Regions from separate parts of the Sporosarcina sp. P1 genome, predicted to be linked through region 2. Evidence: predicted binding sites of a transcription regulator. Region 2 holds the regulator's gene; the other holds the start of a gene.

Region 1 (15,207 bases), on a different contig from region 2:
GGCTTTGAACCGCCACTCGCTGTGTCACCTTTGATTCCAGGCTCTGTTTCCGCTACTTCAAGCGTAACGGTTATTGGTAATTCAACGCCAAGCACTTCTTCTTTATACGTGATGACGTGAACTTCCATGTTCTCTTTCAAGAACTTTAATTCATATTCAAGTTGCTTATCAGATAGTTCGATCTGCTCGTACGATTCGTTATCCATGAATACGTGCATATCTCCGTCAGCATATAAATACTGCATTTTACGGTTGTCAATTTGTGCTTTTTCTACTTTTTCTCCCGCACGGAATGTTTTTTCATTCACGTTTCCTGAGCGAAGATTACGCAGTTTCGAACGAACGAACGCTGCCCCTTTACCTGGTTTTACGTGTTGGAAATCCATTACGCGCCAAATGTCACCATCAACTTCAATTGTTAATCCTGTACGAAATTCGTTTACTGAAATCATTCGTATTCCTCCATTTTCAACCGATTATAAAATAAGCAGTTCTTTAGTAGACTTTGTCAAACGTTCATTACCTGTTTCTGTGATCAGTATATCATCTTCGATCCGCACTCCGCCAATACCAGGAAGGTAGATTCCTGGTTCCACTGTTACCGCCATATTCGGTACAAGCACCGTTTCGGAGCGGAATGATAAGGCTGGTGCTTCGTGAACTTCCATGCCAATGCCATGACCGGTTGAATGACCGAATGCCTCTCCATACCCTTTGGACTTGATGTAGTCGCGTGTAATTGCGTCGGCTTCGATACCTGTCATGCCGGGCTTAATCTTTTCTACACCCAGTTCTTGGGCGCGTAACGTGACTTCATAGATTTCACGAAGTTTAGCAGAAGGCTCACCGATCGCAACTGTTCTCGTAATATCAGATATATACCCATTATAAAGGGCGCCGTAATCCATTGTAACTAAATCACCTGTCTCAATCACTTTATCAGATGCTACCCCATGTGGTAAAGCCCCTCTTTCACCAGAAGCAACAATTATGTCAAATGAAGACGAAGTCGCGCCTTGTTTCCGCATGAAAAACTCCAATTCATTGGCGATTTCCAACTCCGTTTTCCCTGCTTGGATGACTGAACAAATATAGACGAATGCCGCATCCGCAATGGCTGCCGCTTGCTTTAACACTTCGATTTCTTCCGGGGTCTTAATTAAACGTAGTTTCTCTATTAAACCAGCGACAGGCACTAGTTTTGCTTTTACATGTTCGTTATACACTTCAAACTGACTATAGCTCAGATCCTCTTTTTCGAAGCCTAGTGTATCAATCTTCATTTCTTTTACTTGGTTCGCAACTTCTTGAATCATCGTGCCCGTATGCTGGACAATGCGATAGCCTGTTAGTTGGTCATTCGCTTGCTCCATATAACGGAAATCTGTAATGAATACTGCATCAACTTGTGAAACAATTGCAGTCCCTGCAGATCCCGTGAAGTTTGTCATGTAGCGACGATTGTACGGATTTGTGATTACTAATGCATCGAGTTGCTGTTCTTTCAATAATTTTCTTAATTGCTCTATTTTCAAGATAGTCTCTCCTCTCGTTTTAACAAAAACGCTTGGAAGGCAAGATCATAGCCCGCTGTTCCAAAACCGCATAATTGTCCTGCCGCTACAGGAGCAATGACAGACGTGTGTCGGAACTCTTCACGAGTATGTATATTTGAGATGTGGACTTCAATTACAGGAACAGAAATAGAAGCGATTGCGTCGCGAAGCGCAATGCTGTAGTGTGTAAATGCGCCTGGATTGAAGATGATGCCATCAATTTCTCGATCCCCTGCATCATGAATCTTGTTAATGAGCTCACCCTCTATATTGGATTGAAAACACGACAACGCGATATCTGATTCATTCGCTAAACGCCGAATTCGACTTTCAATATCTGCAAGTGTCTCTGCCCCGTATATATCCGGTTCTCTTTTGCCTAGCCTGTTCAAGTTTGGGCCATTTAAGAGTAACAGTTCCATTTAATCCCCCCCACTCATTTTTCTTCCCTATTTTAGCACAATGAGTAAGCGGGACATACTAATACTGTTCTAGCCTATTGTTTTTTTCATGTAAACAGAAGTTCCGATGACGAAACGGAAAATCATCGCAAACAAACAAGCAAACGGTATCGATATTTTTTTTATGAATTGTGTCATGGTCAAATCTGCTTTGACGTGGATCATCCATTCAATGAAGATAATCACGATAATTGTGACGATCAATGAAGAAACAGTGGGTGGAATCTTAAACGTCAGACGAGCAATAAAGTACAGGATAAAAAATAGCAAAAAACAAATGACTCCTAATAGCACCCACTTAAGCCAGCCGGGAAAAGTCGTAAGCATATGAAGTTTTTTCGTCCAGCCGATTGGTGACCATTTAATAAATTTAAAAACGTGTAGGAATTTTAGTGAAATTATAGATAGTACCGCAGCCATAACAGCTGTCCAGAAATGTGTTGAAGTAATTTTCATGACAATACCTCCCATTCCAGTGTCGGGCAATTTACACTTTTTTAAACATCTCAATGGTGCAATTTCACTTTTTTTAGTACAATGGGGATATCGTTTCTTACGACAGAAAGTGTGGGTATGTTATGAGCCAACAGAAAACTCCTCCAGCATACGGAGGTCAAGCACTTATAGAAGGTGTAATGTTCGGTGGAAAGAAGGATACGGTGACAGCCATTCGCCGGAAAGATGATACGATCGAATACTACCATGTACCGAGAGAATCACATCCTATACGCACTAAATTAAAAAAAATTCCTTTCATTCGGGGTATTGTCGCGTTAATTGAATCGGCTGGTAATGGTTCTAAGCATTTGACGTTTGCAAGTGACCGCTACGATGTGATGCCTGGCGAAGAAGAAGAACATGCAAAAGAAGAAGAGACGTCGAAACTAGTAATGGTTCTTGGAGTGGCGGCAGTCGGAGTATTATCGTTCATTTTTGGTAAGTTCGTCTTTACACTCGTTCCCGTTTTCTTAGCGGAGTTATTTCAATCGGTAGCACCTAGCAAAACGGCACAAATTATGATCGAAAGCTTCTTTAAACTCTTCTTGTTACTGACGTATATTGGATTGATTTCTATGACACCGCTAATCAAGCGGGTTTTCCAATATCATGGCGCAGAGCATAAAGTCATCAATAACTACGAAAGTAATATGGAAATGACAGTGGAAAACGTACAGTCGCAATCTCGATTGCATTATCGATGCGGTAGCAGTTTCATTTTGTTCACAGTCATCGTCGGAATGTTCATCTACTTCTTAGTTCCAACCGATCCACTTTGGTTACGCGTCCTCAATCGGATTTTGTTAATTCCGGTAGTGCTCGGCATATCATTTGAAGTATTACAGTTGACGAATGCGGTGCGCAACGTACCGGTACTTCGTTATCTAGGCTACCCTGGGCTTTGGTTGCAATTACTAACAACAAAAGAGCCAGACGACAAGCAAGTAGAAGTTGCAATTGCTTCTTTCGAAAAATTATTAGATGTGGAACAACATGGAGTTGGTGTGTTGCATCCTCAAGTTGCAGCAGAAACAGAAGAAACCAATGAGCCGAAACCTCTTCTGTCATAAAATTAAACAAAGAGCCTCGAATGTGTTTTTACATATTCGAGGCTCTTACCTTTTCTACAAAATTTTGCACACCAGTAAAAAGGTCCTTAGCACATTCGCTAAGGACCTTTTCACTATTGTTCGCTTACAATCGCCGGGACTTGTTTTGATTGAATGACTTTCAGTATGTAAAACACACCGATCGCAGCTGAAACTGCAATTCCCGTGCCTACAGATACGGCATAGTCGAGATGCAGACCTTCAGGAGCATACATCCAGTACGTCACGACAACAGCGGTCATGAACATTGCAGGAATGCCCGCAATCCAATGGGCTCGTTTTTCTCTGATTAAGAAAGATGTTGCCGTCCAAAGCATGACCGCTGCTACTAATTGATTCGTACCGCCAACATAACGCCACAAGAACGAGTAGTCGATTGTCGATAGATAGAACATCGGTACGCCTAATAGCAATGTAGTAGCCAAAACCACCCACTTTTTATTGGGATTCAACCACTTGGAAGTCGCTTCAGTAAAAATCATACGTGCTGAACGAAGAGCTGTATCGCCTGTTGTAATCGGTAAAATAATAACACCTAAAATAGCTAACATTCCACCAAACGAACCAAGTAATGTGCTCGAAATTTCATTTACTGCACCTGCTGGACCACCCGCAGCCAGAGCGCCTTGTAATCCTGCCGTACCACCAAAGAATGTCATGCCCGCTGCAGCCCATACCATTGCGATGATACCTTCCGCAATCATTGCGCCATAAAATACTTTCCGGCCCTCCGACTCTTTTTTCATCGTTCTAGAAACAATTGGACTTTGTGTACAATGGAATCCAGAAATAGCTCCACAAGAAATCGTCACCATTAACAACGGCCAAATTGGCAACTCTCCAGGATGTAAGTTCTGTAAAGTTAAATTCGGGATTTTCTCAGGTCCAAATAATAAAGCCCCACCAATCCCAACTGCCATAACGATCAACACTACTCCAAACACCGGGTATAAACGACCTATAATTTTATTGATTGGCAAAATAGCTGCCAACACGAAGTAACCAAATATAATAATTAATGACACGATAAATGAGAGCGGTGTAATGGATGAAATAAGTTGCGCCGGCCCCGCAGTGAAGGCAGCCGCTACAAGAACCATTAAAACAATTGAAATCACATTGATGAAACGTCTGGCGATATCACCTAAATACTCTCCCACAATTTTAGGGAATTGAGCACCACCGTGTTTCAGTGACAACATTCCAGAAAAATAATCATGGACAGCTCCTGCAAAAATACTACCGAACACAATCCAAATGAATGCAACAGGTCCATATAACGCACCTGCAATCGCCCCGAATATCGGACCTAAACCTGCGATGTTCAGTAATTGGATGAGCCAGCCTTTCCACCAGCTCATCGGCACGTAATCCATCCCATCAGCCTGTGTATAGGCGGGCGTTTTCCTTGCATCGTCAATCACAAATACCTTTTCGACCACTTTTGAATACGTTAGATAACCTATAACTAGCAAGACGATGGATGATAAAAATGTCAGCATGCAACCCCTACTTTCCCGTCTTTTAATATATTTGTCTGATTGATTAATAATGAATCAAACAATTTTTTCTAGTATATAATAGTTTGAAAATTATATCAACATAGACTTTTAGAATAATTTAACTTTTTTTCCTACTACATTTACTTCTAAAAGAAGATTGTGAAATTTTACCTATGAAAGCACGAAACCCCAAATGCATAAGCATTCGGGGTTTCGTTAGTATTAAATTATAATCCGCACTTCAATTGCGCTTGGCAATTGGTACACGTGTTACATCCACCTATTTCTTCTACTGTACCTTGTCGGCAAACTGGACATGTGTCGCCCACTTCTGAACCGATCGTGACGTTTGTCGAACGCAATGCTTGGATCGTATTTACGAGCACAACTTTCGGCTGATCTGTCACTTCAACTACTTCTTCTGTATCCGGAATATTATCTTCCGCTTTCAGAGTCAGTACTTGTGCATCGCGGCTACCGTCGACGTATACTGTACCGCCTTTCGCCCCGCCTTTATACAATCTCTCATACACACTTTCAACTTGTTCCACTGTATAGCCGCGTGGTGCGTTAACTGTTTTAGAGATCGAACTGTCGATCCAGCGCTGAATGATACATTGCACGTCCGCATGCGCTTCCGGTGCTAATTCCATTGAAGAAATAAACCAATCAGGCAATTGATTTGGATCAGCATCAGGATTAGCCTGCAAATACTCTTCTACAATCGCCGCTTTTACTTCGATGAATTTACCTAAGCGTCCGCTACGGTAATATGTGAATGAGAAATAAGGCTCTAATCCAGTTGAAACCCCTACCATGGTTCCAGTGGATCCAGTTGGCGCAACAGTCAATAAGTGAGAGTTTCTGATTCCATGTTCCAAAATCGATTCGCGGATATCTTCCGGCATGCGCTTCATAAAGCCAGAATTAATGAAAGCCTGACGTAATGCTTTCGTTTCTTCATCCGTTTGACCAATAAGGAATGGGAAACTTCCTTTTTCTTTCGCCAATTCAATCGATTCGCGGTAAGCAGTTGTCGCAATTGCTTCAAATACTTCATCCACTAATTGATTTCCTTCAGGCGAGCCGTATTCTTTTTCACAGTAGATGTGAAGATCAGCAAGCCCCATCACACCCAGACCTACACGGCGTTCTCCAAGGGCTTGTACTTTATTATCTTCAAGGAAGTACGGTGTAGCGTCGATGACGTTATCTTGCATACGTACACCAGTCCGTACCGTCTCTCTCAACTTTTCAAAGTTAACCGTCTTCGTATTTTTGTCTGCCATCTCAGCAAGATTGACAGCAGCCAAATTACAGACAGAATATGGTGCAAGTGGTTGTTCACCACACGGATTTGTTGCTACAACTTGCTGTCCGTACGCTTTTGCATTCGTGTCGTCATTTGCATTATCAATGAAGAAAATGCCTGGTTCCGCTGAATACGTTGCACAAATATTAATTAAATCCCATAGAGCGCGGGCTTTAATCGTACGATACACACGAACTTCGTGACCTAGACGTTCCCATTCGCGTACATCGCCAACTTCATGCCACTGTTCATTATAATACTTCATCTGTTCAGGGGAATAATTTTCGACTGCCGGGAAACGCAAATCGTAATTCGCGTCTTCTTCCACCGCTTTCATGAAGTCATCCGTTAAGGTTACGGAAATATTCGCTCCTGTCAGGAATTCTGGATTATGAACGGTGTACGTTCCGCCATCCTGCAGCTTCAGCTCAGCGTCACGGATAATCGCTGCGTTAAAACCACCTTGACCTGGAATTTGTTTATAGTTTGTGATGCCTTGATACATCGCTTCTTCTTGTGCTGTCAACGGTTTGAAATTCAATTTCTCATCGGCCAGCTTCTTGATCATTTCATCTTCTGTGTTTTCTATCAAATAGCGCAAAATTCGCGGATTCTGCATTTTGGAGATGATGAATTCATAAATGTCCGGGTGCCAGTTTGATAACATAATCATCTGTGCCCCACGTCTTGATCCGCCCTGCTCGACCAAATGAGTCAATTTTGCAATATCATCCAACCAAGAAACCGATCCGGATGACTTACCGTTGACACCACGCGCCAATGTGTTGCGTGGACGCAATGTCGAACCGTTCGTTCCTACACCGCCACCACGACTCATGATCTCCATCACTTGCTTACGGTGATCGGATATCCCTTCACGGGAATCGGGCACAAACGGCATTACATAACAGTTAAAGAACGTGACATCCGTGTCTGATCCTGCGCCATACAGCACGCGACCAGCCGGAATGAAGTTCAATGCCTTCAACTGATCATAAAACATGTTATACGACTGCGTTCTTCTATCTTCCGTCTTTTCAACAGAAGCAAGTCCGGTCGCATTACGTTTTGCGATCTGCTCGTAGAACACTTCTAGTGGCTTCTCAAGCACTTCAAGGGGACGTGTAATAACACCTTTTTGCTGCTCATCCATATCGTCGATTGATGAACGATATTCTGGTTCGATCCAGATCTCCGCTTTCCCGTTCGCTTGATCAAGTTTCGTAATATACCCTAACCCACGAGCGGGGAACTTTGGATCTTCTCTCACTGTTAGAACGACAAAATCGCCTTCTTTCAGTGTCTTCTTTTCCATATCTTTAAATGAATATCGATCGATCATTACTAGACGCGATACTCCACTATGTGTTAGCTTCATATCCTCCGTAACCGGGTGAACTTGAGGGAACTTCGCAATATCCTCATTCAATTGTTGTTTATCGAGCATCGGTTCGCCTTGCTTCGACATCGTAACCATATAACATCCTCCTCATAACGCTACAAACACTATATATAGTGTTTGTCTTATTAAATAATCTACTACATATTGAATAGTATATCAATCGACATTTATTCTTCAAAAACATAAAATCATTGATATCACGACATTTCGACAAAAAAAATAAAACCAAAGTACCAATTTTATTTTTTAAAATTCCAGTCATCATTCGCATATTTATCTTTCTCGATTTGGCGGACTAAAGCGAGCTGTTCATGCGTTAATTCTAGAGGTTCCAATGAAATATCGAGCGACGTTTCAAACCCTTTAGAAAAGGCTTGTTTGCATTCCTCCACTGAAATCTCTCGGTCCGTCAATCGGTCAATCGCAATTGCACGGTCTGGTAATGTTTTACGTACACGTTCTTTCAATGCGGGTGATGAATACGTGAAAATAGACGTCAATTTATCGACATCTAAGCTCATCAAAATTGCTCCATGTTGCAAAATCACGCCTTTTTGACGCGTTTGTGCACTACCCGCAACCTTTTTACCTTCGACAACGAGTTCATACCAGCTCGGTGCATCAAAACAAACACCGCTCTTTGGGCTACGCAATTGCTCCGTAACGTCTTGATCTGGAATCGAGAACTCTGCCTGAAGTCCGAGATTACGGAAGCCTTGCAGCAATCCACCAGAAATCACACGGTATGCTTCGGTTACTGTTTCCGGCATATCGGGATACTGCTCGCTCACAATGACACTGTATGTAAGCTCATGTTCATGCAAGACACCGCGGCCACCTGTTGGTCTTCGGACAAATCCGAGCCCTAGTTCTTTTACTTTTTCCATATCGATATCTTTTTCAATACGTTGGAAGTACCCGATAGATAATGTAGCGGGTTCCCACTCATAAAAACGTAGAACTGGCCCGATTTCTCCTCGGCTATGTAAGTCAAGAAGCGCTTCATCGAGCGCCATATTGAAGGAAGGACTACATTTCCCAGAGTCTACATAATGCCATACGGCTTTTGTCATAATCTATTCTCCTTCGTGTTAATACTCCACCTATAGTATAGGAAGTCATCAATGAAAAAAACAATAACGCATTTCATTTTATCATTAGGATTGAACTGATGCCAGATAATCTTTATAATAGAGATATTGATGAAGGGGGAAGTTTTTTTGAGTTATTATATTTTAGGAGCAGCTGTGCTCGCGGTCATTTTGTATTTCGTCATCACATACATACGTGTCGGAAAAGCATTGACTACATTAACGCAAGAAGAGTTTATTAAAGGATATCGCAAAGCACAATTGATCGACGTGCGCGAACCAAAAGATTTCGATGCTGGACATATTTTAGGTGCGCGTAATATTCCATTTACACAGTTCTCACAGCGCTATAAGGAAATCCGCCCCGACAAACCCGTTTATCTTTATGACCAAAACACAAGCCGTACAGGCCGTGCTGCGTTATTCTTGAAGAAAAAAGGTTGTACAGAAATCTACCAGCTACGCGGTGGATTTAAAAAGTGGTCAGGTAAAATCAAAACAAAATAATCATTGCGGATCCTCCTTTTTAAGGAGGATCTACTTATTTATAGGGAGAGTGTTAAATTAATGAAATCATCTTTTTTAATTCCACTACAGTCCGCACAATACGAGAAGCTGACACATTATCAATATTATGGCGTCGTCATTGAAGCGATTCTAGACGCACTTCAACAACGTTCACCGGCTGATTGGAAAATTATCCAAGTGGATGAGTTTTCCTCTTATACAGAAACCATGCTTCCTGAGTTGATTCATCGTAAACAATTGCCTTACGAATCACTTAGTCATATTTACGCCACATTGCCGACACAAAAAATTCAACAAGACGTATCAACTGATGCTTTTTCCTTACAAGGTGCTGAAACAATCGACAATCAGTTGCTATTCTTTCCTGAACATCAAATTGCCATCGCCAACATTAGCTATTATGTCGCAACCGGCTCTACTTGGTCAGAACATACTGTATTCGCGCCATCGGCCAGTCACGTCAAAGATTTCATCGAAGTGCTCAATCAACTTCAACGAGACGCGATGAAAACGAATATTACGTACTTAGTGGATACCGAAGAAGGCATGGAAAAAAAGACGTATGGCGCCGGCGCACAAATTGAGCGCAGTGACGTTCTGCTGGATGAAAGTTTGAAGAATGATCTATTTCGTTCTATCGATGAATTCTTCCGAGATGGCGGGGCTTTCTTTAAAGAATACGGACTACCATATAAAAGAGGAATCTTGCTGTATGGATCTCCCGGTAACGGTAAAACGACACTCGTACGTTCCATTACCGGAACAACTGACGCACCTGTTGTCTATTGGCAAATCACGGAATTCACAGGGAGTCATTCCGTACAAGAAGTGTTCAATATAGTCGAACGGCTCGCACCCGCTATCCTTGTAATCGAAGACATCGATTCCATGCCGGAACATATGAGAAGCACATTTCTAAACATCCTAGATGGCGTACATGTCCGTGATGGTTTATTCATCATCGGGACGACTAATTACCCTGAACGCATCGACCCTGCCCTCATCAACCGTGCAGGCCGCTTTGACAGCACATATGAAATCAAGTCTCCGACACTGGAAGTCCGTAGGTTATACATGGAAAAACTGGATCGCAAAAAGATACTTTCTCTAGAACAAGTGGAGGAAATAGCCAAGCAGACAAAAGGCCTTTCTGTATCACAGTTGAATGAATTATATATGTCAATTGCGCTCACCTACCATTATGAGGCGAATATTCAATATGAAGAACGAATCCGTCAGTTGCAGAAGCAACATAGACAAACTACTCGACATGACTGGGAAACCGATTCAACAATTGGTTATTAAGACGCAAAAGAGGTTGCCTTGAATCTTTCAAGGCAACCTTTTTTGCTTGATTGTGAATAGGTTTACGCAAAGTCACTCATTCTAGTTATTGATTTTTATCCAGCTACTTCTAGCTTTCGTCAGGGCTACTATTATTTTGTTATAAGCCCCTACCTTCGCGCCAAATAGAAGCTCATTGCCTTTAAGGACTGTCATAATTTGTATATTAAGCAATTATTTATTATGACAAATATCTAATAGTACGTTTCTTTTATTCACGAAGATTTAAAAATAAAACAACACACGTGTCGATTCAAGGATTATTTTATCCTACCCAATGTAATTGAATTTTCAATCATTATACACATTTATGCCATAATCTATAAACAATATAGGAGTCAGTCAAAAAGCGACACACTTTTCAATTCGCTTTATATATGATAAGAAAGTTGCTTCCAACCTAGCAAGTTAACCGCTACATGACGTGAAGCGTAATATATATTACGGAGGAAAAAATGATTAAAACTATTGAAAGAAACTTACTATTGTTTAGAATTGAAGTAAAAAGAATTATCATGTATAAGAAAGCTGAATTCTTAGGAATCGCACATCCGAGCGTTGTAAGAAGCAGCCAACGACTAGATAGCTTATTGAACAGAGTACAAGGAATTTATTCTTAACTATTGAAGTTACATCTATAGTATCAATAATAGTTCCAAAGAAAAGACAGTTCCCGTTTTGGAACTGTCTTTTTGTATTGTCTGAAACATTGTCATTCAACACTTCTATAAAATCCGACATTCACGATCACTTGATTTTTTGGAAATCGCTAGGCTGCCCATTGCGTGAAGGAAAATAGTTTAGTAAATACCAGTTATATTCGCTTTACTACCTTTCTATAATCCATATGGAGTGCAAAGCTTAATAGCAATAATACACCTACCATTGAGAGAGGAATCATCCATAGATTGTCTGCCGTTGTATAAAGGCCTAAAAACATTATGCCGATCGCAATCATTGGAGCCGATATATAATAAGGTTTTGCATTATAAAACCATCCGTACGTAAAAAAGTGCGCCCCTGTAATAATGGCAAATATCATAATTGCATCCTGCGGACTTTTTAACATACTCCAAAAAAGTATCGGAAAATAGAGAATCTGTGCTAGATTCAAATATAACCCTAGACTACCTAAGGCGTTATTTTTAAATTTCCAATCGGCCTTTAGTATATATGAAATACCAACTGAGAGAGGGAACATTAAACCTGTCGAAAAAAGCATCCCGATATTTTTCTGCGTTATTTCTAATGACTGCATAAATATAATGGTAATAATCAACCAAATCACACTAGCAGATAGGATAAATGAGATCCCATTTCTCCCTTTAATCGATAAATCATTTTTCATCTCATATATCGTCAAAGAAATCTTCCACCTTTCCTCTTCTTTTGTAAAACAGTATTGCTAAATTAGGCAAAGTATATCTAGTACACGTACTCCGCTCTATAGTTTTTCTGTATTTGGATAGATTTCTTTAATAAAGTCCGCAGATTGTTCTATTAATTTCTTTAGTATCTCTATTTCAATATCCGCGATTTTGTTGATATATATACAAGATTTACCTGTTGTGTGTTTCCCAAAATCTTTTAACAGTTTCTCTCGCTGTTCATTTTCAAGCGTTACATATAAACTGATTTTAGCTTTTCGTGGGGAAAAACCTACGATTGGCGCGTCCCCTTCATGACCAGAACTATATTTGTAATGATATTTGCCAAAACCTATAATACTCGGTCCCCACATTTTCGCTTTATACCCCGTCGTCTCGGTGAAGATATCCAGTAAACTAAAAGCATCTTCACGCTTTCTAAGTTGATCAATGTTCTCAATAAATTCAATAACACTACTATCGGTTTCTTTAGTTTTTAATTCGTACATTGAATTATCTCCATTCTACTATTTTTTGGTTTGCGCGAAATTCATATTGATTTCTAGATCATAATGCCAGAAAGGACGACTGATTACAGCACTGGTATCGTCTATTGATTTTATGGAAACGTCATCGCACTGTCGTCCCGTTGACGTTAGTATCACACATATGCCTTTGTATTATTTAAATACCAGAAAAATTAATCTTTTTTACAAGCACTTTCCTAATCGTCGCGTCTATAAACAGATTATCTAACATGAATAATGTTTCATCTTTCATTATGTTTTATTAAAGATACCAGTAACAGGTAGCATTCTCAATCCGCTTGTGGAAAGGACGATTAAAGTGTATATTTTAACTACTAATAATCATAGCTGTCTTAGGAATATATAACTAAGCCACTTCGATTATTGCAGAGGGTTCGTAACCATCCCCTCTAAAAACAAAACTATGGAGGAATGTAGAGTGAGTAAAGCAGTTATAGTATTTAGTGGCGGACAAGATTCTACCACTTGCCTGTTATGGGCAATGGAAGAATTCGACGAAGTAGAAACCGTCACATTTTTGTATGGGCAAAGACATAAGTCAGAAGTTGATTGCGCTACAAAAATCGCGAAAGACTTAGGTGTTAAACAAAAAATTATTCAAATGGACGTTCTCAATCAGTTAACTTCGAACGCATTGACCCGAGATGGTATGCAAATCGAAGTAGAAGAAGGAAGTGTACCCAATACATTTGTAGAGGGACGGAATCACATATTTCTTTCATTTGCGGCAATCTATGCCAAAACTGTTGGGGCAAAAGCGATTATTACCGGTGTAAGTGAGACAGATTTCAGTGGATACCCTGATTGCCGAGATGAGTTTATTCGTTCATTGAATACGACTTTGAATTTAGCAATGGACTATCCATTTGATTTGATCACTCCTTTAATGTGGAAAGACAAAGCAGAAGTTTGGGCAATGGCCGATCAAATGGGACGGCTGAAATATATTCGAGAGAACACGCTAACTTGCTATAATGGGGTTATTGCAGATGGTTGCAAGGAATGCCCCGCTTGCCAGTTGAGAAATGATGGGTTAGCGAAATACTTACAAGGACAGCACGTCTCATGATCCGAATTACGATTTATTTACTATCTATCATTCTTGCCAATGTAATTACAGCACGATTTGCTCCACTTGAACTTGGTCCATTAATTATCCCCTACGGTACTTTGTTCATTGGATTAACACTTGTCATGAGAGATATGGTCCAAAACAGATTCGGAAGACGTCAAACATACATATTGATTGCAGTCGCACTCTTATTATCCGCTGTTACCAGTCATTTATTAGGAGATCAATTATGGATCGTCTTTGCAAGTACGCTTAGTTTTATTGTTTCAGAAACAGCAGATACTGAAATTTATACCCGCTTTAAATTACCTTTTGTAAAAAGAGTACTGTTCTCGGGTGTGGTAGCTGGCTTTTTAGACTCAAGTTTATTTGTAATTATTGGAATTGGTCCACTAGGGCTTAACTTCGTCCCATGGGAGTTAGTTCCATATGCAATACTCGGACAATGGATAGCGAAAGTGTTGATGCAGTTGATCGTTGCCGGCGGGATTAGACAAGTTGTGATTAAGTTAAATATATATGAACCAAATATTTCAGAAGCACATTAAAAGGAGTTTGGAAAATGCCAGAAAACAGTAAAAACAGCCTTACATTACTCGGAAATCAAGAGACAACATATAACTATGAATATGATCCAGACGTTTTAGAAACGTTTGAGAATCAACATCAAAGCAATGATTACTTTGTTAAATTTAACATTCCTGAATTCACTAGCCTTTGTCCAATCACTGGCCAACCTGACTTTGCTACCATATATATATCCTATATTCCTGATGTAAAAATGGTAGAAAGTAAATCATTAAAGCTATACATGTTCAGTTTCAGAAACCATCCAGGTTTTCATGAAGATTGCGCAAATCTGATTATGAAAGACTTAATTCATTTAATGGAACCACGATATATTGAAGTGTGGGCCAAGTTCACTCCGCGTGGCGGAATCTCCATTGATCCGTATTGTAATTACGGAAAACCTGGAACGTATTTCGAACAAATGGCTAAAGAAAGACTTTTTCAACATGATATATATCCCGAGAAGATAGATAATAGATAATTTTTTATGCCAGGCACAGAGACAATTTGAAAATGTCTCCATGCCTGGCATTTTACTATACTAACCGAATCACATGTCAAAAAAGCTATACTACTATAAATCCTTTCTGAGCCCTTCCACTAAAATGTATTCTTTTTTATTCCTTAATGTAAATGAGCGGGCTTTTTATCATCACTTATACATACAGTATAAGTGAGATGTGAAGTTTTCATCATCATATACTAATAAACGGAGGGAATTTCTTGAAAGATGAATCGGCAAACGAAAATATGAATAGAGAAAAGAATCGAAAAGTTCAGCAGTTGGAACAATTTAAAGTTGACAATAGAGGGAAAAAGCTTACGACCAATCAAGGAGTGAAAGTGT
Region 2 (15,207 bases):
GACTTTCTGTATCGGATACCGTGGTCATTTCTAAAACTGCTGGAAAAGAAACGATTATTAAAGGAAAATCTGTGGACGACTTTCTTCACGGTATGGAGCACATGCAAATCGAGAAAATTGTACGTCGCAGTAAATATATTTATTTTCATTTATTGAAAGGAAATGAACCATACTTACTCGTCAGCCATCTTGGCATGACGGGTGCATGGTTTGTCGTAAACTCTCCTGATGAAATTACAGAAGAGAAGTTTCGGAAACATGCACATGTCTTTTTAGAAATGGAAGATGGCGGATTACTCGTCTACTCGGATATACGAAGATTCGGCGAAATGCGTTTACTTCAGGCGGAAGAAGATTTTCCCCCTTTATTAGAAATGGCACCCGAACCTTTTTCCGATGAAGCGCTAGACCATTTTTTATCGATGGCAGAAACTCCGAAGTATAAAAGAAAACCTATCAAAGAAGTGATCATGGATGGAAAAGTCATTTCAGGATGCGGCAATATTTACGCTACAGAAGCACTGTTTCATATGAAAATCCATCCGGGTCGTACAGCAGAACGAATTAGCAAGAAGCGTAAAATTTTATTGTTTGAAGAGATTGTACGTGTTTTGCAAGAAAGTATCGACGCAGGGGGCAGTACAATATCTGATTATCGTTCAGTGAACGGCAACGCGGGAACGATGCAGGATCGACTGCATATGTACGGTAAAAAAACATGTGTAGCATGCGATACACCGACTAAAAGTAAGCAGATTGCAGGCAGAACATCTGTCTATTGTCCAGCATGCCAAAAATAAGGAGTGGTGCACATGATTATCGGATTGACGGGAAGTATTGCAAGCGGGAAAAGTACGGTAGCCAACATGTTGCGTGAAAAAGGTTACCCTATTGTCGATGCGGATGTAATCGCGAGGGAAGTTGTTGAGCCAGGCAGCCCATTACTTGATAAAATTCAACAGACATTCGGTGAAGAAGTAGTACGTGAAGATGGTACACTAAATCGCGAACAGCTTGGCGCCATTATTTTTGGCGATGAAGTGAAACGGCGACAGTTAAATGAATTGATGCATCCTGCAATTAGAGGACGAATGATCAGTCAGAGAGAAGACTACGTTACACAAGGCTATCAAACCGTCATTATGGACATCCCATTACTTTTTGAAAGTAAACTTCAGGAGTATGTGGAGAAGATTGTCGTCGTGTCGGTCACGAAGCAAATTCAAAAGCAGAGACTGATGGCTCGCAATGAATGGACAGAACAAGAAGCGGCTGCCAGAATCGCGTCCCAGTTAGATATGAATATCAAAGAACAAGGCGCTGACGCGGTGATTTATAACAACGATACATTGGAAGAAACCGAAAAGCAGTTGGATGCAATCCTTGAAAACTGGCAAGCTGTGCCGAGATAAATGATAGAGGGAATTAATTTGTAAATTTATTGTGTAATAGTGTTGGCATAATGATAAAATGTGTTATACTAATGAACGATTAAAGATATAAAGTATAACATACATGCAGGAGGATCCCTTTAATGACTACAAAAATTGCAATTAACGGACTCGGCCGTATTGGACGGATGGTATTCCGCCAGATTATTAAAGAAGATGATGTGAATCTAGTTGCTGTCAATGCGACATATCCAGCTGAAACAATTGCACATCTCTTGAAATATGACTCAACACACGGAGTTTTCGATGGTGAAATCGTAGCGGAAGAAAACGCGATCATTATCGACGGCAAACGTGTACAGTTAATTTCTGAGCGTGACCCTTCGAAATTACCTTGGAAAGAACTTGGTGTAGATATCGTTATAGAATCAACAGGTGTATTCAACTCACGTGACAAAGCAGCACTTCATTTGGAATCCGGTGCAAAGAAAGTAATTTTAACAGCACCAGGTAAAAATGAAGACGTAACCGTTGTGATCGGAGTGAATGACGACAAATTAGACGTTACTAAACAAAGTGTAATTTCTAATGCTAGTTGTACGACAAATTGTTTAGCGCCAGTTGCAAAAGTATTGAATGATGAATTCGGTATTGTAAATGGCTTAATGACAACTGTCCATGCATATACGAATGATCAGAAGAACCTGGACAATCCCCATAAAGATTTGCGTCGCGCGCGTTCTTGCGGAGAGTCCATCATTCCTACTTCAACAGGTGCTGCAAAAGCTTTGTCTCTTGTACTCCCTGAGCTTGAAGGAAAGATTCATGGTTTGGCATTGCGTATTCCGACACCGAATGTGTCCCTTGTGGACTTGGTAGTGGACGTAGAAAAAGATGTAACGGTTGAAGAAGTGAACAACGCGTTCCGCAAAGCAGCAGAAGGCCCGATGAAAGGCATTCTTCGCTTTACTACAGAGCCTCTTGTATCGATCGATTTCAATACGACAACAGAATCCGCAACACTTGACGGCCTTTCTACTATCGTCATGGGCGATCGTAAAATCAAAGTGCTTGCTTGGTATGATAATGAATGGGGTTATTCAGCACGTGTTGTGCAATTGGCGAAAAAAGTCGCTTCTGCATTAACGGACAAAGTAACTTCTTAATGAACGAATTGGCACTTCATCTTATGGGATGAAGTGCTTTTCTGTGTCCGTTTGTTGTTGTATGGATAGTTTCTGTTATAATGAAAAGTACTAATGAAATGCGGAGGAACTAACTATGTTATGTCCAGCTTGTCACTACAACGGTACACGTGTAATAGATTCACGGCCTGCGGAAGAAAACCGCTCCATTCGACGAAGACGTGAATGCGAAAAATGTAGTTTTCGTTTCACGACTTTTGAAAAAGTAGAGCATTCTCCGCTAGTTGTCGTAAAGAAAGATAAGACGCGAGAAGAATTCAGCAGTGAAAAGTTGCTGAGAGGATTAATTCGTGCTTGTGAAAAACGTGCGGTACCGATCGAACAATTAAAAGATATCGTGGCTTCTATCGAAAAAGAACTAAGAAGCTCAGGGAATGTCGAAATAGATTCCGAACAAGTAGGAGAAATGGTGATGGAACGATTAGTGGATGTAGATGAAGTGGCATATGTACGATTTGCGTCTGTCTACCGCCACTACAAAGACATCACCATCTTTATAGACGAGTTGCAACAATTGCAAAACAGGAAAGATGAACAAGAGTAAGTTGTTGATCTAGAAGGGGAGGCGATTGTTTAAATGCTTTATACCGAGTTGCAGCCTGTCGATTCCTTCGAAGTAAAGTTAGCACATCCTTTTTCTGCGTATGATCGGCAGATGCTAACGCTATTTTATCAGCCACTTATCGGTCCCGAGGCGATCAGTCTGTTTATGACTCTTTGGACAGATGCGGAAAGCAAGGAACCGCAAGAACATACCCACTATTATTTGATGAATATGTCTTCTTTCCCACTTCAATCCATTTTTGAAGCGAGGATTTCATTGGAAGCTATTGGATTATTACGTACGTATAAGAAAAAACAAGAAATAGATAAGCGGTCTTTCCTATACGAGCTATTACCGCCGCTCGATGCATCTTCTTTCTTCAACGATCCGCTTTTGTCTACATTTTTATTCAGTAAAATCGGAGAGCAGCCCTACCGGCAGTTGCGTGACCGGTTTTTAGTGAAACCTATTGCAAAAGATGAGTATCAAGATATATCACGGACGTTTTTAGATGTTTATAAACCAGCAAGAGGCGATCAGGCGATGGAATTGACTGCAGGTATGCAATTTCAAGGGAAAAGTGAGCCTCCTGGCATACCGTTTTACGTATTGAATTTTAATTTTGATTTATTTTATAACGGACTATCCGATCAAATGATTCCTAAAGCTTCTCTGCGTTCTATTTCTCAAGAAATGATCGCGATGCTAGCTTTCTTGTATTCACTCAGTCCGCTTGATATGCAAAAAGTCGTGATGATTGCAATGGACGAAAACCATCAGCTGACAGAAGAAAAAGTTCGTAAGGCGGCTGCGGAGTTTTATAAGATGAATACATCAAAGCAACCACCAAAATTACAGTCGGTGTTTACACAACCGGTAGTCGACGAAGAGCCTAAAGAAAATATGAGTCGTGACGAAGAATTGCTATTTTATTTGGAACATACACCACCAAAAGAGATGTTACGTAAAGTAAGTAAAAAAGAACCATTCCTTGTAGATATTCAGCTTGCTGAACGATTAATCAATCTGCATAAATTCCCAGTGGGTGTCGTCAATGTCTTGCTACAATATGTCATGCTACGTAATGATGGAAAAATCACTAGTAGTTTTGTGGAACGCATTGCTTCCCATTGGGCGAATAAACAAGTAAATGATGCTAAAACAGCCTTGAAATTATCAAGAGAAGAACATGATCAATACATGAAATGGCTTAAAGAAGGGAAGCAATCGACGCCTAGAAGTCGAAAGCCGACCCGGGAAGAAAAAGTTCCAGAATGGTTTTCCAAGCGCGATAAAAAGAATAAGAAATCCGAAAAGCCTGATGACTTCAATGTGGAAGAAGAACGCCAGAAGTTATTGAAAGAATTGGGGATTCAAGAATCAGAGGTGAAATAACATGGAACGAATTGGGGATGCGATGAAACGCGTAGTGAATGCTCCTTCATTAGCCCAGAAATACGACGAGCTTCGAACGGAAGTGATGGAAGACCCGGCTGTACAAAAATTTATTAGCGATCATTCCGATGAAGTCAATACAGAAGTGGTCAACCGCAGTCTAGGTAAATTATATGAATTCACAACGGCTTCTCACGCATGTGAGCGCTGTCCGAATCTCGATGGATGTATTAATGTCATGAAAGGCTTTGAGCCGAAATTAGTCATCTCACAGCGCCTTATTGATATTGATTACGTAGTCTGTCCAACTAAGCAATTGGAAGATGAACGTAGAAACATCTCGAAAATGGTGAACAGTATGTACATGCCTAAAGAAGTGATGGAAGCGCGCCTGTCTGACGTGAACTTCCTCTCTGAAGATAGTCGCGTGATTGTAATGCGCGCTGCGAAAGACTTCCTGAATCAAATTGAGTCTACCGGTAAAGTCCCTGAAAGAGGCTTCTATTTATTCGGTAACTTCGGTATTGGAAAATCATTCATTTTAGGTGCGTTGGCGAATGAACTGGCAACTAGACGTATTCAGACTGTTGTAGTGTATGTGCCGGAGTTTCTGCGTGAAATGAAGCAATCTATCCAAAACCAAACATTGGACGAAAAAATAGAGTTTGTAAAAAGGGCTCCTGTCTTGATGCTGGATGATATAGGGGCAGAGACCATGTCAACGTGGACACGCGATGAAGTGCTAGGCACGATTTTGCAGTACCGTATGGCGGAAAAGCTCCCTGTATTCTTCACATCTAATTTTGATTATACGGAATTAGAACATCATCTGACAACGAGTCAGCGCGGGGAAAAAGAGCCGATTAAAGCTGCACGAATTATGGAGAGAATCCGCATGGTCAGCCAGCCATTCAAACTGGGCGGGGAGAACTGGCGAGATTAATCTTTCTTAGAAAATGGTTTTGTTGAAAGAATTACTAAATTATACTTGCAATTACGCTCAGACTTTTCTATACTATTACACAGTTCAACATTCATAACATATTACAATGCATCGAAGAGGACAATAATTTATTTTTTCACCTTTCCAGAGAACAGGGGCATGGCTGAAACCCTTGTAGGCAGAAGATAAATGTACCACCTCCGAGCAGCATCAGTGAAATTGAGTAGCTGATGACGGTAACGGCCCGTTAGCCGATCGAAAGCTTCGGTCTTTTCGCGTTTTTGCGAATGGAAGGAAGAAGGGTGGAACCACGAGCTCAAGCCTCGTCCCTTTAGGGATGAGGCTTTTTTGCGTTCAAAAAAAGAAAGGGAGTCATACACATGCCAGAAAATATTCATTTAACATTTCCAGATGGAGCAGTAAAAGAATTTGAAGACGGTGTTACTACAGAAGAAATTGCAGGCTCCATCAGTCCTGGATTGCGTAAAAGCGCATTGGCAGGGAAAATCGGAGATCAGCTGATCGATTTGAAATCACCAATCCATGCAGATGGAGATATTAGTATCATTACTCCAACTTCAGATGAAGCATTGGAAATTCTGCGCCATAGTACGGCTCACCTTTTAGCACAAGCCGTCAAACGCAAATTCCCGGATGCGAAACTTGGAATAGGTCCTACTATCGAAAATGGGTTCTATTATGATATCGATTCACCTACACCCATCACAGCAGAAGATCTACCAGAATTAGAAAAAGAAATGAAACGCATCATTGGCGAAAACTTGCCGATCATTCGTCACGATGTATCGCGTGCAGAAGCCGAAAAGCGCTTTAAAGAAATTGACGATGAATACAAATTGGAACTTCTTGAAGCGATTCCTGAAGATCAACAAGTGTCGATCTATGAACAAGGTGAATTTTTCGACTTATGCCGTGGTATCCATGTCCCGTCTACAGGTAAACTAAAAGAATTTAAATTGTTAAGCATTGCCGGCGCTTATTGGAGAGGGAACTCTGATAACAAAATGCTTCAACGTATTTACGGAACAGCTTTCTTCAAAAAAGACGAGCTAAAAGAACACTTGCGTATGCTCGAAGAAGCGAAAGAACGAGATCACCGTAAAATCGGTAAAGAACTGAATCTCTTTACGAACTCACAAAAAGTCGGACAAGGTCTTCCGCTCTGGTTGCCAAAAGGCGCTACAATTCGACGCGTAGTAGAGCGTTATATTGTGGATAAAGAAGAAAGACTAGGCTATCAGCACGTCTATACTCCGGTACTTGGAAGTGTAGAGCTCTACAAAACGTCAGGTCACTGGGATCACTATCAAGATGGCATGTTCCCAACAATGAGCATGGACAACGAAGATCTGGTTTTACGTCCAATGAACTGCCCTCATCACATGATGATTTACAAAAATGGGATTCATTCGTACCGTAACTTGCCTCTTCGTTTGGCAGAACTCGGCACCATGCACCGCTATGAAATGTCCGGAGCGCTTTCCGGTCTTCAGCGCGTACGCGGAATGACATTGAACGATGCGCATATCTTCGTGCGACCTGATCAGATTAAAGAAGAGTTTAAACGTGTCGTCATGTTGATCATCGAAGTGTACAAAGACTTCAATATTAAAGATTATTCATTCCGTCTATCGTATCGCGATCCTGAAGATACAACGAAATACTTTGATGACGATGAAATGTGGGAACGCGCACAAGCTATGTTAAAAGAAGCGATGGATGAGATGGGGCTTCCGTATACAGAAGAAGAAGGCGAGGCAGCATTCTACGGTCCGAAATTGGATGTACAAGTAAAAACAGCGATTGGAATGGAAGAGACACTTTCCACTGCACAACTGGACTTCTTATTACCTGAGCGCTTCGACCTTACGTATATCGGAGAAGACGGCAAGCAACATCGTCCAGTCGTAATCCATAGAGGCGTCGTGTCAACAATGGAACGATTTGTTGCCTTCTTAATTGAAGAATACAAAGGAGCTTTCCCAACATGGTTAGCACCAATTCAGGTAGAACTTATCCCAGTATCACCTGACGTTCACTTTGATTATGCAGAGGACGTAAAAGAGAAACTGATAATGGCTGGGTTCCGAGTAGATGTGGACAGCCGAGACGAGAAGATTGGTTATAAGATCCGTGAAGCACAAGTACAAAAAGTTCCTTATATGCTTGTTCTAGGAGATCGTGAAATGGAAGCCGGCGAAGTCAATGTTCGTAAATACGGTGAACAAAATTCCGAAAGCATGTCATTCGACGCGTTCCTTGAGTTAATTAAAAAAGACGTGAAGAAAGACTAATAGAAAGAAGTAAGTAACGTAGATCCGTTTTTTAAATCGAGTCTTCCCACTTCTAAAGGCTTCATACAAACAGTCAGCGTAGCAAAGAGACAGCCAGGAAGATCTTCCTGGCTAGTTTCATGGGAGAAGCCAAAAACATGCGTCAAAGTGGATTTAAAGCTGTTTTCATTCGGCTTTTCAAAAATGCTGAAAAAAAGTAGTTGCAATCCCATTTATAATACGCTATACTTTAAAAGTTGAATTAATTCAAACATAACCTGTGCATCCGACAATGAGATTTGCAGAGTTATTGACACTTGATACTAAAGATGTTATTATTAATAAGGTTAACTGAATACAGTTTGTGGTATAAGAAGAGGCTACCCGCTTCTCACCTGATCGACGCAATGAAGTTGTTGCCAGGTTAGCACAATAAGTTTATAACTATGCGTACGAGCATAGTATACTTACGCGGGTAGACAAATCATATTTGTCTACTTTTTTTATTTTGTAAAATGGATAGACCTATGGGACTTTAAATCGGAATTTCCGATATACCAAAACGTGTATTCACGAGACAATATTCGGAGGTGGATTACTATTAGCAAAGACATGTACGTAAATGATGGTATCAGAGCACGTGAGTTGCGATTAATCGATCACAACGGCGAACAACTCGGTATCAAAACACGTAATGAAGCTTTAGAAATTGCTGCTCAAGCAAACCTGGACTTAGTTCTTGTTGCTCCACAAGCGAAGCCCCCAGTAGCTCGTGTTATGGACCATGGAAAGTTCAAGTTCGAACAGCAAAAGAAAGAGCGTGAAGTACGTAAGAACCAAAAGATCATCAACGTAAAAGAAGTTCGACTTAGCCCTACAATTGATGAGCATGATTTCCAAACGAAACTTCGTAACGGAATCAAGTTCCTTGAAAATGGGGATAAGGTGAAAGCTTCGATTCGTTTCCGCGGTCGTGCGATTACGCATAAAGAAATTGGCCAACGAGTACTTGATCGCTTTGCAGAAGCTTGCAAAGAAGTAGCAACTGTTGAAGTTAAACCCAAAATGGAAGGTCGGAGCATGTTCTTAATACTTGCCCCACTTGCCGAGAAACAGTAACAGTAACACGAACAATTTAGGAGGAACAGAACATGCCAAAAATGAAAACTCACCGCGGTTCCGCGAAACGTTTCAAAAGAACTGGATCTGGTAAATTAAAACGTGGCCGTGCTTACACAAGTCACCTATTTGCTAACAAATCTACGAAGGCTAAGCGTCACTTACGTAAGTCTTCACTAGTTTCTTCAGGCGATTACAAGCGTATTCGCGAAATGCTAACAAACATGAAGTAAGATCGAACACACACTTATAGGATAAGCAGGAGGTAATGCACTATGCCACGCGTAAAAGGTGGAACAGTAACGCGCAAGCGTCATAAAAAAGTATTGAAATTAGCAAAAGGTTATTTCGGTTCAAAACATAGACTTTATAAGGTAGCAAACCAACAGGTAATGAAATCTTATAACTATGCTTACCGTGATCGTCGTAACAAAAAACGTGATTTCCGTAGACTATGGATTACACGTATCAACGCGGCTGCTCGTGTGAATGGTATTTCATACAGCACATTAATGCACGGCTTGAAAGTAGCTGGCATCGATGTTAACCGTAAGATGCTTGCAGAACTTGCAGTGACAGATGCATCAGCATTTGCACAACTTGCAGAGACAGCAAAAAAATCTGTAGCAAAATAAGATGAACCAAAATCCACTTTCGTTTTCATTCTTATATGGAAATGAAAGTGGATTTTTTCGTATGGAGGAATGGCTGAAATGGCACAAACTCTATTGATTTATATGGTCATCCTATCACTCTGGGCATTTGGGGCAATGGGATACGATAAACGACAAGCTAAAAAGAAACAGCAACGTGTGCCTGAAAGAAATTTATGGTTATTGGCACTGCTTGGTGGTGGAGTAGGCGCGTACTTTGGTATGCAATTCTTTCATCACAAAACAAGAAAGACCCATTTCCGTATTGGATTTCTACTTCTGATGATGATCGACATCGTGCTATTACTAGCGGTATATGGTGTGAAAGTACCAACAGCTATTACATTTTAATATAAAAAACGGAAATAGCTTTTTCGGCTATTTCCGTTTAATCAAGATTTCATTAATTGTTCAATTGGGTTCTTCCAGTTGATTTCAGCATGAGGATAATTCGCCCGAACTTCGGATTCGAGAAAAAGAAAATCTTCTTTCGTCATTCCTTGTAAATTCGCTTCATTTTTCACCCAAATGAAAATGGAAACTACATCAAAGGAATCAGTTGTGGTGCCTAGATATTTCTCACCTTCAAACATCGCACCTTTATACGTAATAAAGAAATTTTTACGGATATTTTTCACGTCATCATAAAAATAATAGTGTTCTTTTTCATACGCTTCGTCCAGCTTTCGCTTAGCATCTGTCAAATAGCGAATGCCGGCATAAAATAAATAAATAACCAATGCTATAATGAAGACGCGGATCAATAAAACCATGAAATCAGCTCCTGCAAACGATATAGTACTGTACTATACGGATGAGTAGGGGAAAAGGTTTCACTTTATAGCGAAATGGTGGAGGGAATTTAATTGAAATTACATCAACTATTTGAAATGCAAAGAGCGCTCGATACATATATTCAAAAAAATCATCAAACGAAGGAAACATTTACTGAAAGAGGTTTGGCATTAATCGTCGAACTTTCTGAGTTGGCTAACGAAACACGTTGTTTTAAATTCTGGAGCACAAAAGGTCCTTCAGCAGACCATGTCATTTTAGAAGAGTATGTGGATTCTATCCATTTCTTATTATCTTTAGGAATTGAAAAAAGCTTTGACGGATTGGAAGAATGGCCAACACGTGATGTTAAAGAGCAAAATCTTACACAACAGTTTATTCAAACGGGTCAATCTATTTATACATTCTTGGATTCATTAACATTTGAAGATTATAAAGAGATCTGGGTGAATTACGGAGCACTTGCGAATACGCTCGGTTTTACTGAAGATCAAATTATTCAAGCATATATTGATAAAAATGAAGAAAACTACGCACGTCAAAGAAGCGGCTACTAATTGGTATCAGTAGCTTCATCGCAATTTTAACTCTAGTAAAAATTTCATAAATAAATAAATTGACAAAAAGACTGTTTTGATAATAAAATTAATACAATACAGGTCATACAGGGGGTATTTCGTTGAACGAATGGAGCAAGGATGATTTTGGATTGCGTTTAAAGGCACTGAGAGAACGTCGAGGACTATCGATGATGGCATTTGGAGCGGCAATTGGCACATCAGCTAGTCGAATTAAAGATTGGGAGCGTGGTAAGAACGCACCATCTGCTGCATGGATCGCTAAAATTTCCGAGCGTTTTTCTGTTTCTACCGACGAGCTGATTATGGGTGAAGTAACATTTACTCCGTATTTCAAAGCGACAGGTAATACAGTAGAATCACTTTATGATCGTCTTCGTGAAACGATGAATGTCGAATTCTCTGGTAAATGGCCAACAGAAATTGATGAGCTATATGCAGAAATCGACGCAGTGAATAAAGAGAAGTATCGAAGCGGAAAAGGACGTCGATCGGCTGAGAAAGAACTAATGGAGTTAGCGATCCGTCTTCCTAAGAAAGATGTACTAGAATTACTTGAACTGGCTAAATATAAAAGACGCACACTATAAAAATAACCCTAGAAGTGATTATACTTCTAGGGTTATTTTTGTATAAGCTGAAGCTTAAAATCTAAATAGGGTAAGTATAATGAATAAGTTTGAGAGTACGAGGGGATGGTAGCTCCAGTCGGCAGACGCTTTCCATGGGCCGTGCGGTGAGCTCACCAAGTCGAAAGCTCCTTCTGAATGTCTCACCTGTCGGGCTTGATCCTCCCTGAGTCACACTAACTTCCGATTGAATCCTGCATAAATAGATGTAGACCATTTACTGGCAGTAGAGTGGGTATTGTTGTAGTCTTTGAACTTATTCTTAGTTTAAGTGCAGATCCAGTTCAATACTATTTACTATCCTGACTTTAATGCTTAACAAAAAGTAACTACTATTTACTGTGCAGGGACCTCCCCTAATACAAAATAATGAATAATCAAATAGCATGAAATGTAGGAAAATAGAATGAAATACGTTATGATAGAATCGTAGATAAACCTAAGGAGGATGAGTTGATTGAAAGCATTCGTTCATGAAAATGGTGAGCTGCACTATACAGATATCGCCGATCCCTCAGCTGGAAACGGTGAAGTAATTGTCGCATTGAAAACAGCAGGATTAAATCGACGTGATACGGCTATACCCAAACGACGTGGAGACGCTAAAGAACCACTGGTACTAGGGTCAGACGGCGCAGGCACGATTGAATCAATCGGAGAAGGTGTAACTGGTTGGAACGTAGGTGACGAAGTCATAATTAATCCTTCCCTTCGCTGGTTCGAAGAAAGCGACGCGCCTCCAGCTGAATTTGATATTCTAGGTATGCCGGATCATGGTACATTTGCTGAGAAGATTTGCATATCCTCAGAACAGTTAGAGAAAAAGCCGATACATCTCACATGGAATGAATCTGCAGTTCTCGCTCTAGCGGGACTTACAGGTTATCGGGCACTAGTGACGAGGGGCCAAATAGAAGAAGGACAAACCGTCTTTATTCCTGGAGCAGGAAGTGGAGTCGCGACCTATATGATTCAATTTGCAAAGAAAATGGGAGCGCGTGTTATCGTGACGTCTAGAAGTGAAGAGAAAAGAAATCACGCAATGAACATCGGTGCGGATATAGCAATCGATACGAATAGCGATTGGCCTACAGAACTAAAAGATGAACGTGTGGATCTTGTGATTGAGAGTGTGGGAAGGGCAACATTCAATCGTTCTCTTGAAATTCTTAAAAAAGGTGGTCGGATCGTAGTATTTGGTGCCACAACAGAAGATACCGTCGAACTGAACTTACGTGATTTCTTTTATGGTCAGTATTCGTTACTAGGCACTACAATGGGAAGTCGGGAAGAATTACGGGATATGTTAGCGTTAGTTGAAGAGCATCAACTCCATCCTGTTATTGATTCAGTGATTCCTCTTGAAAAAACAAGTGAGGCATTTACTAAACTGGATGACAGTGTACAATTTGGTAAAATCGTTTTAGCTATTTCGAAATAAACAACATAACCGGTATAGAGAGGCAGTGGAAGTAGTGACGAAAGAAGTTAAGACTCTGACAGATTTGGAAATCGCATCAAAAGCAACTATGCAACCAATTGAAAATATAGCAGACAAAGCAGGTATTCCATTGGATGCGTTAGAGCGATATGGTAAATACAAAGCGAAGATCAATGTAGACCTCATTCCAAAAAACACTTCACAAGCGAAAGTCGTACTTGTAACTGCTACGAGTCCAACACCAGCAGGAGAAGGGAAATCTACAGTGACAGTTGGTTTGGGTGATGCACTTTCCCGTTTAGGTAAGAAAACAATGATTGCATTGCGTGAACCGTCGTTAGGGCCGGTAATGGGTGTCAAAGGTGGAGCGACGGGTGGCGGCTTCTCTCAAGTACTGCCTATGGAAGACATCAATTTGCACTTCACTGGAGACCTTCATGCCATTACAACGGTTAATAATGCGTTGAGCGCGATGATTGATAACCATTTGCACCAGGGAAATATGTTACACATCGATCCTCGTCGTATTACATGGAAACGCGTCATGGATATGAATGACCGTGCGCTTCGTCATGTGACGATTGGGTTAGGTGGGCCATCACAAGGCGTGCCACGGGAAGACGGTTTTGATATTACAGTAGCGTCCGAAATTATGGCTGTATTCTGTCTGGCGACTAGCTTACAAGACTTGAAAGAGCGCTTGTCCGAAATTGTGATTGGCTATACGTATGAAAAAGAAGCTGTGACTGTGCGTGATTTAGGCGTAGAGGGTGCGTTGACGCTTCTGCTTAAAGATGCATTCAAACCAAATCTCGTTCAAACGATCGAAGGCACACCCGCTCTAATTCACGGTGGACCATTTGCAAATATTGCACATGGCTGTAACTCGTTGATCGCAACAAATACAGCGCGTAATCTGGCTGACTATGTCGTGACAGAAGCAGGGTTCGGATCAGATTTAGGTGCAGAAAAGTTTATGGATATTAAAGCGCGCATCGGTAAATTCCAGCCGGATGCAGTCGTTCTTGTGACAACGATTCGTGCGCTTAAAATGCATGGCGGAGTAGCGAAGCAGGAATTAAAAGCGGAGAATAGTCAAGCTGTAGAAAAAGGTTTAGTTAATTTGGAAAAGCATATTGAGACGATTCTATCGTTCGGCGTGCAACCTGTCGTCGCGCTTAATCATTTTGTGGGGGACTCTGATAGTGAATTGCAGATAGTCCAGAAGTGGTGTCAGGACCATGACGTAAAAATGGCTTTAACGGATGTATGGCAAGACGGTGGAGCAGGCGGAGAAGCATTGGCGAAAGAAGTCTTAAAAGTGATGGAAGAGCCAAATAATTTCGCGCCAATTTATGAAGTAGAGCAATCAGTAGAAGAAAAACTCACAGCGATTGTTCAAAAAGTATATGGTGGCACAGGCGTTTTATTTACCGATCAGGCAAAGAAAGATTTAGCGGAAATCAAAAAGAATGGCTGGGATCTGTTGCCGGTCTGTATGGCGAAGACGCAGTACTCGTTTTCTGACGACCCTAAAAAGTTAGGACGTCCAACAGACTTTACGATCACCATCCGCAATATTTTACCGAAACTTGGTGCTGGATTCTTAGTTTGTTTGACAGGCGATATTATGACGATGCCTGGTTTACCAAAAAAACCAGCAGCGCTCAATATGGATGTCGATTCGGGTGGTAATGCGAAAGGGTTAATGTAATATTTACTATAGTTGTGAAATGAAAAGCAAAGAGCCCATACGGCTTTTTGCTTTTTTATAATTAAAGTAAAAAAAGTAAGTAAAGTAAAAAAAATCATGTTGTGCGGTTCTAATGGCCTAGATCTATGCTATACTATTGTCAGATGTTTTACTGGATGAAAGCGTGAAGGGGTGCCATGAAGTGGATAAGAATTTTCGTATAAAGTTAACGGGTATCCTGATTTCTTTCACGTTGCTTTTGTCATTGATTATTGTCATAGCAGATTATATTCGACTGAAAAAGAACGTGGAAATGGGTTTAGAAATACAAATTCAAATGGCGGAAGATGAAATCATAACAAGTCTTGTCACAATCGATAAAGTATATAATCTACTAGATATTGAACGCGCAGAAAACATGAAAGAATACTCATACAGCTTACTCGAAAAATACGAAAAACAACCTAATTTTTTAAAATGGGATTTTCAAGCTTTGAAAGCAGAAAGCGGTATGGATATCTTTATTA

What was found. The regulator NrdR, encoded in region 2, represses ribonucleotide reductase genes. The targets are predictions, from matches to a motif close to AACACNATATATNGTGTT.
Region 1: a site for NrdR is predicted at 7,941-7,958, ahead of CSV73_RS02605 (vitamin B12-dependent ribonucleotide reductase). Genes of this name have one in related genera too.

Annotation. Positions count from the first base shown of each region.
Region 1 is NZ_PDYS01000001.1:506,519-521,725, reverse strand. It holds gene efp (elongation factor P) at 1-452, opposite strand, end outside; gene CSV73_RS02630 (M24 family metallopeptidase) at 477-1,538, opposite strand; gene aroQ (type II 3-dehydroquinate dehydratase) at 1,532-1,978, opposite strand; gene CSV73_RS02620 (hypothetical protein) at 2,048-2,473, opposite strand; gene CSV73_RS02615 (DUF1385 domain-containing protein) at 2,596-3,585, shown strand; gene CSV73_RS02610 (carbon starvation CstA family protein) at 3,699-5,126, opposite strand; gene CSV73_RS02605 (vitamin B12-dependent ribonucleotide reductase) at 5,354-7,915, opposite strand; gene CSV73_RS02600 (lipoate--protein ligase family protein) at 8,080-8,913, opposite strand; gene CSV73_RS02595 (rhodanese-like domain-containing protein) at 9,043-9,438, shown strand; gene CSV73_RS02590 (AAA family ATPase) at 9,499-10,764, shown strand; gene CSV73_RS02585 (aspartyl-phosphate phosphatase Spo0E family protein) at 11,259-11,423, shown strand; gene CSV73_RS02580 (DUF7010 family protein) at 11,618-12,166, opposite strand; gene CSV73_RS02575 (DUF1801 domain-containing protein) at 12,248-12,679, opposite strand; gene queC (7-cyano-7-deazaguanine synthase QueC) at 13,122-13,787, shown strand; gene CSV73_RS02565 (VUT family protein) at 13,787-14,338, shown strand; gene queF (preQ(1) synthase) at 14,353-14,841, shown strand; gene CSV73_RS02555 (catalase) at 15,111-15,207, shown strand, end outside.
Region 2 is NZ_PDYS01000003.1:28,242-43,448, forward strand. It holds gene mutM (bifunctional DNA-formamidopyrimidine glycosylase/DNA-(apurinic or apyrimidinic site) lyase) at 1-800, shown strand, start outside; gene coaE (dephospho-CoA kinase) at 813-1,412, shown strand; gene CSV73_RS04985 (glyceraldehyde-3-phosphate dehydrogenase) at 1,535-2,557, shown strand; gene nrdR (transcriptional regulator NrdR) at 2,673-3,140, shown strand; gene CSV73_RS04995 (replication initiation and membrane attachment family protein) at 3,174-4,535, shown strand; gene dnaI (primosomal protein DnaI) at 4,537-5,478, shown strand; T-box leader at 5,581-5,812, shown strand; gene thrS (threonine--tRNA ligase) at 5,859-7,793, shown strand; gene infC (translation initiation factor IF-3) at 8,385-8,891, shown strand; gene rpmI (50S ribosomal protein L35) at 8,924-9,124, shown strand; gene rplT (50S ribosomal protein L20) at 9,167-9,526, shown strand; gene CSV73_RS05025 (DUF1294 domain-containing protein) at 9,605-9,895, shown strand; gene CSV73_RS05030 (sigma-w pathway protein ysdB) at 9,937-10,317, opposite strand; gene CSV73_RS05035 (dUTP diphosphatase) at 10,411-10,896, shown strand; gene CSV73_RS05040 (helix-turn-helix domain-containing protein) at 11,019-11,507, shown strand; gene CSV73_RS05045 (zinc-binding dehydrogenase) at 12,004-12,987, shown strand; gene CSV73_RS05050 (formate--tetrahydrofolate ligase) at 13,022-14,701, shown strand; gene CSV73_RS05055 (GGDEF domain-containing protein) at 14,883-15,207, shown strand, end outside.